DNA from 2 places in the Hymenobacter tenuis genome. Region 1 is predicted to be linked to the other one. Evidence: riboswitches for the same ligand, from Rfam matches in the RefSeq annotation. Region 1 holds a riboswitch; the other holds the start of a gene.
The links. Region 1 has a riboswitch for cobalamin ahead of ACYVGU_RS06860 (acyl-CoA thioesterase). Riboswitches for the same ligand answer to the same signal wherever they lie in the genome.
Positions count from the first base shown of each region.

Region 2: it holds a riboswitch for cobalamin, as region 1 does, so the genes downstream of both, ACYVGU_RS16835 (TonB-dependent receptor) here and ACYVGU_RS06860 (acyl-CoA thioesterase) in region 1, are expected to answer to the same signal.

Region 1 covers NZ_BAAGWF010000001.1:1,590,634-1,595,204, reverse strand. Annotated here, with positions in the region: gene ACYVGU_RS06875 (CoA-binding protein) at 1-190, opposite strand, end outside; gene ACYVGU_RS06870 (NAD(P)/FAD-dependent oxidoreductase) at 291-1,865, opposite strand; gene ACYVGU_RS06865 (hypothetical protein) at 2,019-2,345, opposite strand; gene ACYVGU_RS06860 (acyl-CoA thioesterase) at 2,495-2,902, opposite strand; cobalamin riboswitch at 3,107-3,313, opposite strand; gene ACYVGU_RS06855 (MFS transporter) at 3,434-4,571, shown strand, end outside.
Region 2 covers NZ_BAAGWF010000004.1:773,983-778,553, reverse strand. Annotated here, with positions in the region: gene ACYVGU_RS16850 (hypothetical protein) at 1-408, shown strand, start outside; gene ACYVGU_RS16845 (THUMP-like domain-containing protein) at 634-1,821, shown strand; gene ACYVGU_RS16840 (DNA-3-methyladenine glycosylase) at 1,883-2,482, opposite strand; cobalamin riboswitch at 2,601-2,821, shown strand; gene ACYVGU_RS16835 (TonB-dependent receptor) at 2,997-4,571, shown strand, end outside.

The sequences.
Region 1 (4,571 bases):
CCACGTACAGCGTTACCGTATCCACATCGGTAGCCGTGGGGCGGTCCGTCCGGATATCAAGGCCCGCCACCTGGCCTTTACGAATACCAACGGGCACCACTTCGTGGCCGTGGTTTTTAAGCTGATGCACCGCCCGGTAGGCGTAGCGTGAGGGGTTATCACTAGCCCCGAGAACAAGGGTCTTTTTCATATGCTGCGAGCGTTCAGCCTGAGGCCGTCGGCTGTTTGTAGTGAGAAAGTAAAACGTAGTGCTGAGGTTATACGAGCAAAAGCGGGCTAGCAGCCATATACTAGGCCCTAATAGAAGCCAAAACGGCCTCGGCGCACCGCTCCCCATCCATAGCCGCCGACACAATACCGCCAGCGTACCCAGCACCTTCTCCGCACGGAAACAGGCCGCATACCACGGGGTGTTGCAGCGTGTCCCGGTCGCGCGGAATCCGGACGGGCGAGGAGGTGCGGCTTTCAACCCCCACAATCTGAGCCAAGTTGGTGGCATACCCCGGAATTTTACGCCCAAAGTTCTGGAAGCCCTGGCGCAGCCGCTCCGCCAGTCCTGCACCCAGCACTTTGTCCATCGGCACCGACACGAGACCGGGCTGGTAGCTGGTTTCCAGCAGCTCCGGCGAAACTTTGTTTTTCAAAAAGTCGCCGAGGCGCTGGGCAGGTGCTAGCTGCGTGTTGCCGGCCAACTGGCAGGCACGCTGCTCAATCTGCTGCTGAAACCGCAGGCCCGCCAAGGCCCCGTACTGGCGCACATCCATATCCTCTAGCTCCACGGCCGCTACTATACCGGAATTAGCAAAGCGTGAATCGCGGCGGCTAGGGCTCATGCCATTCACCACTACCTCACCCGGAGCGGTGGCTGCCGGCACAATAAAGCCGCCGGGACACATGCAAAAGGAAAATACGCCCCGCTGCTGGCTTTTCCACTGGGTTTGATGCACCAAAGAGTACGAAGCAGCCGGCAATACACCCCGGTCTTGGCGGCGGTACTGGGCTTGGTCGATGAGCTGTTGCGGGTGCTCTACGCGCACACCCAAGGCAAACGGCTTGGCCTCAATCAGCACACCTCGGCGGTGCAGCAGTTCATAAATGTCGCGGGCGGAGTGGCCAGTAGCCAGAATCACGGCATCGGCTTCCAGCGCTTGGCCACTAGCCGTTACCACGCCGCGTAAGTGGTTGTGCTCCAGAATCAGGTCATCCACGCGGGTTTCGAAGTGCACTTCGCCCCCAGCTTGCAGCACACTATCACGCAGGGCGGCCACCACATAGGGCAGCTTGTTGGTGCCAATGTGCGGATGCGCATCGACGAGGATATCGGGGGTAGCGCCGTGCTGCACCAGCAGGCGCAGAATCCGCTGGATGTCGCCGCGCTTGGTGGAGCGGGTATAGAGCTTGCCATCGGAATACGTGCCGGCGCCGCCTTCTCCAAAACAATAGTTGGAGTCAGGGTTGACCAGGTGCTCTTTGTTGAGCGCCGCTAGGTCGCGGCGGCGGGTACGTACATCTTTGCCGCGCTCCACCACAATAGGCTTTATGCCCAGCTCAATAGCTCGCAACGCCGCAAAAAGTCCAGCTGGCCCGGCACCTACTATAAGGACAGAGCGACGGGCCTGGCTGACATCAGGATACGTAAACCAGGGGCCAAACAGCTCAGCCGGCGGTGGGGTCTGGTAGATGTCGGCGCGTAGGCGTACGAGCGGTTGGCGGCCCCGAGCATCAATGGAGCGTTTACGCAAATGCACAAAATCGGCCTGACCAGGCACTAGGCCGGCGGCATCGAGCAAGGCCCGGTAGCGGGCTAGCTCATCGAAAGCTACCTCCGGCGGTAGCAGTAGTTCAATTTCTTGGGTAGTAGGCATACTAAAGGTGAAAGGGAGTTAGCCTTTGAACCGTAAGGACTGTAACGGAAGTGCAAAGATACGCAGCTCTAAAGCAGCAAAAAGCCCCGGAAAGCTGCAACGAGCTTTCCGAGGCTTATATACGGGTGCGGAACCAGTGAAAAGGGCGTGGGGCTAGTAGTGCCCGTCGGATGGCGTTCCTACGGAGGAAGACTGCAAACGGGGCCAGAATTTCTCCATCGATTCGTTGAAGAGCGTTAGCGCCTGCGTCCGGACTTCGCCGGAGGGATGGCGTAGCAGATTGCCCAGCAGATGCCGGTACATTTCGGTTGTAACTTCTAACCCTTTGGCGCTTACAAGGCCGTGGTGAAGTAGGTCGCAGTTAGCGGCCACTGAATTTGCCATAGAGTCGGTTAGTTCTTCGCGGGCTACATCCGCTTCCCGAAATGACTGTTCCAAACGGGCATTCATTTCAGGCGAGTAATTCTTTTCAGTTGCCATACTATAGGACAAGGGAACGGCATTTCAAACGTGAAACACGACAATAAAGGTTCAGTCTCCTATAAAAATAATCCTGTAACTCACCCGTAACACGCTTGTTTCGAAGCACTCACCTCGTAGCATCTCGGCAAGTAGTAATGGCCCGTTTCCTATACGGCAGCCACATCGGGGCTCAGAATCCGGACCGGACGCTTGTGCTCATCTATGGCCACAAACGTGAATAAGCCCGACACAGCCCGGTGTCGTTCCTCGGAATACATTTGCTCCACAAACAGCTCTACCCGCACCTTGAGGCTAGTGTTGCCCACGTGCTCTACGCGCCCAATCAGCTCAACTAAGGTGCCCCCAGGAATAGGGTGGGTAAAGTCAACTTTATCAGATGACACCGTGACCATTTTGAGGCGGCTAAAGCGGGTAGCAGTTATGAAGGCCACTTCGTCCATGAGGTGCAGGGTAGTGCCCCCAAACAGGGTATCGTAGTGGTTGGTGGTGTTGGGAAAAACGGCTTTAAAAATGCGCGTTTCGGCCCGGCTGATTTTTTCGGCAAGCGTTGACATTAGAGCAGGAAAGGTGAAAAGTGAAACCACAGCTAGTGCTTTGGTCTGCCTCCGTGGGGTCCTGTTGCTAGCCTAAAATGCGCTTACCGAGGTGCTAGGTGCGTTCGTGCCTTTCACCCCCGCAGATACCTAGTAGTGGTAGAGGGATACTTCAACGAGCTCCATAGCAGCACCCGACAAGGCCCTCAAGTCGCGAAGGAACCTTCTCATCAACAGCGGCAGGCAGGTCTCCTGACTTGTACCCTGCTTTCCGCCCTTCTCACCCGGGTACATGCCGGGCAATGGGCTAACCGGAAAGCAGCCGCGGCCCGTAGGCCGCCGGTACTTACAGTAGCGCGTCTGTCCGGGAGTTGCACCCGGTTCCCTTTTTGTGTTGGCCTAGGGCCAGCAACCTGCCGCTCGTCTGACTGGAATAACAGACAAAGAACGATTCGCCAAAGGTAGCAGAACCTGGCACAGGTGCGCGGACCACTGCCGGCGCTTACTGGTATTCCGCTATTTTCGGCCGCTGGCTTTCCTAGCATCCTTCTTATGGCTCATTCTGTTTCTCAGGCGCCGCGCACCATGGCCTCGCGCATCCGCTCCATTTTTAGCGGTTCCGTGGGCAACCTAGTGGAGTGGTACGACTGGTACGTGTACTCGGCGTTTGCCTTGTATTTCGCGCCGGCCTTCTTTCCGAAGGGCGACCTTACGGCGCAACTCCTTAACTCGGCGGCCATTTTTGCAGTGGGCTTTCTGATGCGGCCGCTGGGCGGTTGGCTGATGGGCGTGTACGCCGACCGCGCCGGACGCAAGGCGGCGCTGCTGGCCTCGGTGCTGTTGATGTGTGGCGGCTCCTTACTCATTGCCCTCACGCCTTCTTACCAGCAGATTGGGGTAGCGGCGCCGGTGCTGCTGGTGCTGGCGCGCCTGCTGCAGGGCCTGAGTGTGGGCGGCGAGTACGGCACCTCGGCTACCTACCTGAGCGAAATGGCCGACCAGCGCAACCGGGGCTTCTTTTCCAGCTTTCAGTACGTCACCCTGATTGCTGGGCAACTGCTGGCCCTGTTTGTGCAGCTAGGTCTGCAACAGGCCTTAACCTCCGACCAAATGTACGCCTGGGGTTGGCGGGTGCCTTTCGGTATTGGAGCGGCCGCGGCCCTAGTAGCGTTGTATCTGCGGCGCGCCATGGAAGAAACCGATGCCTTCACCCGCCACGCCACCACCGACGAAGCGCAAGCAAACAAGCCCAGCCAGCTAACCTTGCTGCTCCGCCACCCGCGCGAAGTTCTGACGGTGGTGGGGCTTACCTTGGGCGGCACGGTTGTGTTCTACACCTTTACTACCTATATCCAGAAGTTTCTGGTGAATACCACGGGCTTCACGAAGGGGCAGGCGACGCTGGTTTCCTTTGGTGCCCTAGGGGTAGCGATGCTGCTGCAGCCATTGCTAGGTGCCATTTCCGACCGAATTGGGCGGCGGCCGGTGCTCCTGTTTTTCGGGGTAGGTGCCACATTGCTAACCGTGCCGCTGCTGAAGGCCCTGGAGCATGCTTCCGGGCCCGGCGCGGCGTTTGGGTTGCTTGTGGTGGCACTGGTAGTAGTCAGCGGCTATACATCCATCAATGCAGTGGTAAAAGCCGAGCTATTTCCGACTGAAATCAGAGCCTTGGGAGTAGGGTTGCCGTATG
Region 2 (4,571 bases), on a different contig from region 1:
AACGCGGGCTTCTTTGGGCAGCGTTTGCGCCCTTATCTGGCCGGTAATCAGGAGGCGTTGGATAACCTAAACCGTTACCGCCGCCAAAAATGGCTGTTTCTGGCTGAGCGCCTTACGTTTGTGAGTGCCGTGGGCCTGTACAGCCAGCAGGTGTTGTCGCTGGATGAAAAGCAGCAGTACTTCAACAACACCCAGCAGGTGGCGGCTGGCGTAGCACTGGCTAGCCTATTAAGCAACATCTTTATTTCGCGCAATACCAACTCGCATTTTCAGCGGGCGGTGGAATCGTACAACGCAGGTGCTCCGGCGGCCCGGCATGGCGCGCTGCAGCTCCGACCTACTTCGGTGGGGCTGGCTGCTAGCCGCACCGGCAAGCCAATGCTGGCTTTGAGCTGGAGCCTGCGGTAATACCTCTTGCTTTTTTTATTCCGGGCCGAGCCTAGAACGCTTCGTTTGCCAGTTGTGGCAGCGTGGTTTCTGGCTCGGTCCGGAATACTTTTTTTATCTGATGGCTACCAAGTAAGCTGGCGCAAGGGAAACCTCGCGCGTTTCTGCTTACGTTTGGCGCTCCCTTTTGCTTTGCCCGGGGCCTGGTTCACGTCCGACCCCGACGTACTTTCGTAGGAAACCTACATGGAATACCCGCTGCCGACAGCAGCCCGGCAATACGTTGCCGAGCACCTGCACGACGACCCAGCCCAACTTGCTTTGCAAGCCCGCCGCTACCCCGGCCTGCCCATTCCGGACTTGGTTCGCCAAATCCAGGCCCGCCAAAAAGCTCGCGCCAAACTCCCTACCTGGGCCGATAACCCAGACCTCGTTTTTCCGCCCACGCTATCCGTAGAGCAGGCTTCCTCTGCCCGAACTGCCGCGTTTAAAGCCTCTTTGGTGCAGGGAGAAAGGCTAGCAGACCTGACCGGTGGCTTCGGGGTTGACTCGGCATATTTTGCTGCTACCGTGTCCGAGGTGCATTATGTGGAGCGCAATGCAGCGCTTACGGATGTAGTGCGCTACAACTTGGCGCAACTAGGCATTGAAAACGTGCAGTGCCACAACGAGGATGCTACGCACTTTTTGCGCAATACGCCGGACACCTTCGATTGGCTATACCTCGACCCCGCACGCCGGGACACAGCCGCCAAGAAAATATTTCGGTTGCAGGATTGTGAGCCCGACGTGCTGCGCATCATGCCGCTGCTGCTGCAAAAAAGCCAGCGCGTACTACTGAAAACTTCGCCTATGCTTGACATTGAACTGGCCATTCAGGAGTTGCGCCACGTGCGCCGTCTGTGGGTAGTGTCAGTCGATAATGAGTGCAAGGAGGTGTTGTATGAGCTTACCGCGGAACCAGCCGTAGATCCGGAGCGCTTCACGGTGAATTTACTGCGCACGGGCAAGCAGCAGGAGTTTCGGCTGAACCGAGCGCGGGAGGCGCGAGCCATTGCGCGCTACGCCGAGCCGCAACAGTTCCTCTATGAGCCAAATGTAGCCGTATTGAAAGCCGGGGCCTTTAAAAGCATCGGAACGGCTTTTGAGTTGCTGAAACTGCACCAGCACAGTCATCTGTACACCTCCGATACCCTGCGCCCCGAGTTTCCGGGCCGCATTTTCCGAATCAAAGGGGTAGAGAAATACGATGGCCAGGCGTTGCGCACCTACCTGGGACCTGATGTACGGGCCCACGTCACGACGCGCAATTTCCCTGATACCGTAGCTGAGTTCCGGCACCGCACCGGCATTAGAGAAGGCGGCGACCTGTATCTGTTTGCTACCACCAATCTGGAAGGCAAGCTGATGGTGCTGGTCTGCGAGAAGCTGTAACCATAGCATCCAATATAACCGCCCCCGCCTGAACAGTTCTGCTCAGGCGGGGGCGGTTTGGCTATTTGGCGGGGCTAGTCCAGGGGTTGCCTTTCAAGCGGAAACGCCAGGGCAGTGCGGCATCGGCGCCGGCGTAGTCAATGCCCACGCGCGGAGACGCTACTATTTCCGCTCCGTTTACTTCCTCTCCAACGTCCTCCAGCCAGATAGTATCACCCGTCAGATCGGTGCCGTAATGGGCGGTAGTGATACCAAGTGCTTGCGTGAGTAAGCCAGGGCCGCCGGTCAGGTTGCGCTTTACGGAGGACATGTCGCGGCGCAGCAGCATTTCCGGAATTCCATCCAGCGGTTCCAGCCCCCGAATCAGGACGGCGTCGGCTTTTCCTTCCTCATTCGTAATAAGGTTGAACAGCGTGTAGCGCCCATAAATCAGGTAGGTATAGGCCACGCCGCCGGGCTCGTACATGATGCGGGTTCGAGCAGTGTAGCGCCCTAGGTGCGAATGGCATGCTTGGTCGTTGAGGTGAGCATACGCCTCCGTCTCGACGATGCGGCCACCCGTCAGGACGCCGTTGATACGGGTGAACAGGTGCTTGCCCAGCAGTTCTTGGGCGATGACAACCGGATCAGGACGCCGGTAAAAGGCCAGGGGAAGTTTCAAGAGCAGCGGTAGAAATAAGGTACAGTTTAACCCAGCGCGCATCGCCTGGCGGCGCCTAGGCCGGCACGCGGGGCAAACCTTCTACGCAAGCCAGGCGCTAAAGCTTCCGTACATTTTCTATCTTTGCGGCTGTAAAGGTGGCCAGACCCTAATTGTGGGGCGAGGCTGAAAAGGGAATTCGGTTTAAATCCGGAGCTGTCCCCGCAACTGTACGCTTCATGAGTTGGTGCGTCACACCAAGCCACTGTTTCTGTGAAAGCTTTCTTAGGAAGGCCCGAGAAATGGGAAGGCGACGCATCTGAAGCAAGCCAGGAGACCTGCCTTTGCATTTCCCATGTTCAGCGCCTGCGGAGGAAGGGCGGAGAATGAATACAGTAGTGGCGTTTCGGCGCCGCAGAGCACCTATCTGTTTTCGGCCTCGGCTTCGAGGAAGGGCTAGCCGCATAGCAATGCGTGGTAGCCTGCCCTGAAGTTTTGAACTGAATTTTTCGATTGCGAAAATTTGGTTCGGAAGATGCATTTCAACAAGTGGCTTCTGCTGAAAAAGCAGAGTTGCCGGTTAGCGCTAAGTGCAGGCCTAGTAGCCTGCACGGTGCCCAGCGTGGCCCAATCGGTGGCACCGGCAGATTCGGCGCGCATCCAGCAGTTGCCCACGGTGCGGGTGGCCGGCATCCGGCCCGAGCGGTTTGCCGTGGGCAGCCGCCGCATCGCCCTCGATTCACTAGCTCTTGCCACCTACCAAACCGGTACGCTGGCCGATGTGCTGAGCGCGCGCACAGCGCTTTACCTCCGCAACTACGGCCCCGGCCAACTGGCTTCCATCACCATGCGCGGCACCTCGGCGCGCCATACGGCGGTGCTCTGGAATGGCTTCAACATCAACTTACCCTCTTTAGGCGAAGCGGACCTAGCCCTTTTTCCGGCCAGCGCCACCACCCGAGTCGATATTCAGCCTGGCCCGGCTAGTGCCACGTACGGCAGCGGCGCCATTGGGGGCACGCTACTGCTTTCAGCGCCGGTGCGCTGGGGCGCGGGCTGGCACGGAAGCGTGCAAAGCGACCTGGGCAGCTTTGGACTGCGCGCTGGCACCGTAGAGGCTGGTTTCAGCAACCAGAAGCTGGCCCTGCGTACCAGCCTGCTGTATCGGGAGGCCGAGAACAACTTTCCGTACTTCACTACTGAAGCCATCGGGCGCGTTCGGCGCCGGCAGGAAAACGCGGCCTTCCGGCAGTTTAGCTTCACCCAAGACCTAGCCCTGCGGCTGGGGCAACGCGGCGAACTGACAGCAGCCGTGTGGCTCACGGACGCCGACCGCCAGATTCAGCCCGGCATCGGCACCAATAACACCCACGCCCAGGAACGCGACCAGAGCCGCCGCCTGCTGGCTGGGTATCGGCGCGTAGGCACTACGCATGAGTGGGCCGGGCGCGTGGCGTGGTTTGAAGACATTATCAATTACCGCGACGATGTGAGCGGCCTCAGCGAATCGAGGGTGCGCACTACTCAGGCGCAGGCCGAGCACACGTGGCGTCTGGCGCCCAATGCCTCGGTGCGGGCCGGAGCCGAGGCCCAACATTTTGCAGCGCAAGTTGATGGTTATGGTACTGCCCCGCGCACTGAAAACCGCTTTTCCGGCTTCGCGCTGCTGCGCTACGACCCGCGGCCTAGGGTACAACTGTCATTGAACCTGCGGCAGGCCGTGCTGCCCGGCCGCCAGCCACCGCTTACGCCCACGCTGGGTGCCGAGTGGCTGGCGCTGCAAACCACTAGCCACGCCATTAGCCTGAAGGGCAACGCCTCGCGCAGCTACCGTGCCCCTACCCTCAACGAGCGATACTGGCGCCCCGGCGGCAACCCCAACCTGCTACCTGAACAAGGGCTGGGCTACGAAGGCGGCTTGGTGCACGTGCTAACCCTAGCACCGGCGCACCTGCGGCTGCAAACCGAGCTAACCGGCTACCACCAGCTAGTAGATAACTGGGTACAATGGACGCCGGGCGTTTCGTATTGGTCGCCACGCAACCTGCGGCAGGTGCGCGCCCAGGGTCTGGAAGCCAGCACCCAGCTGGAATGGCAGCCGAACACTTAT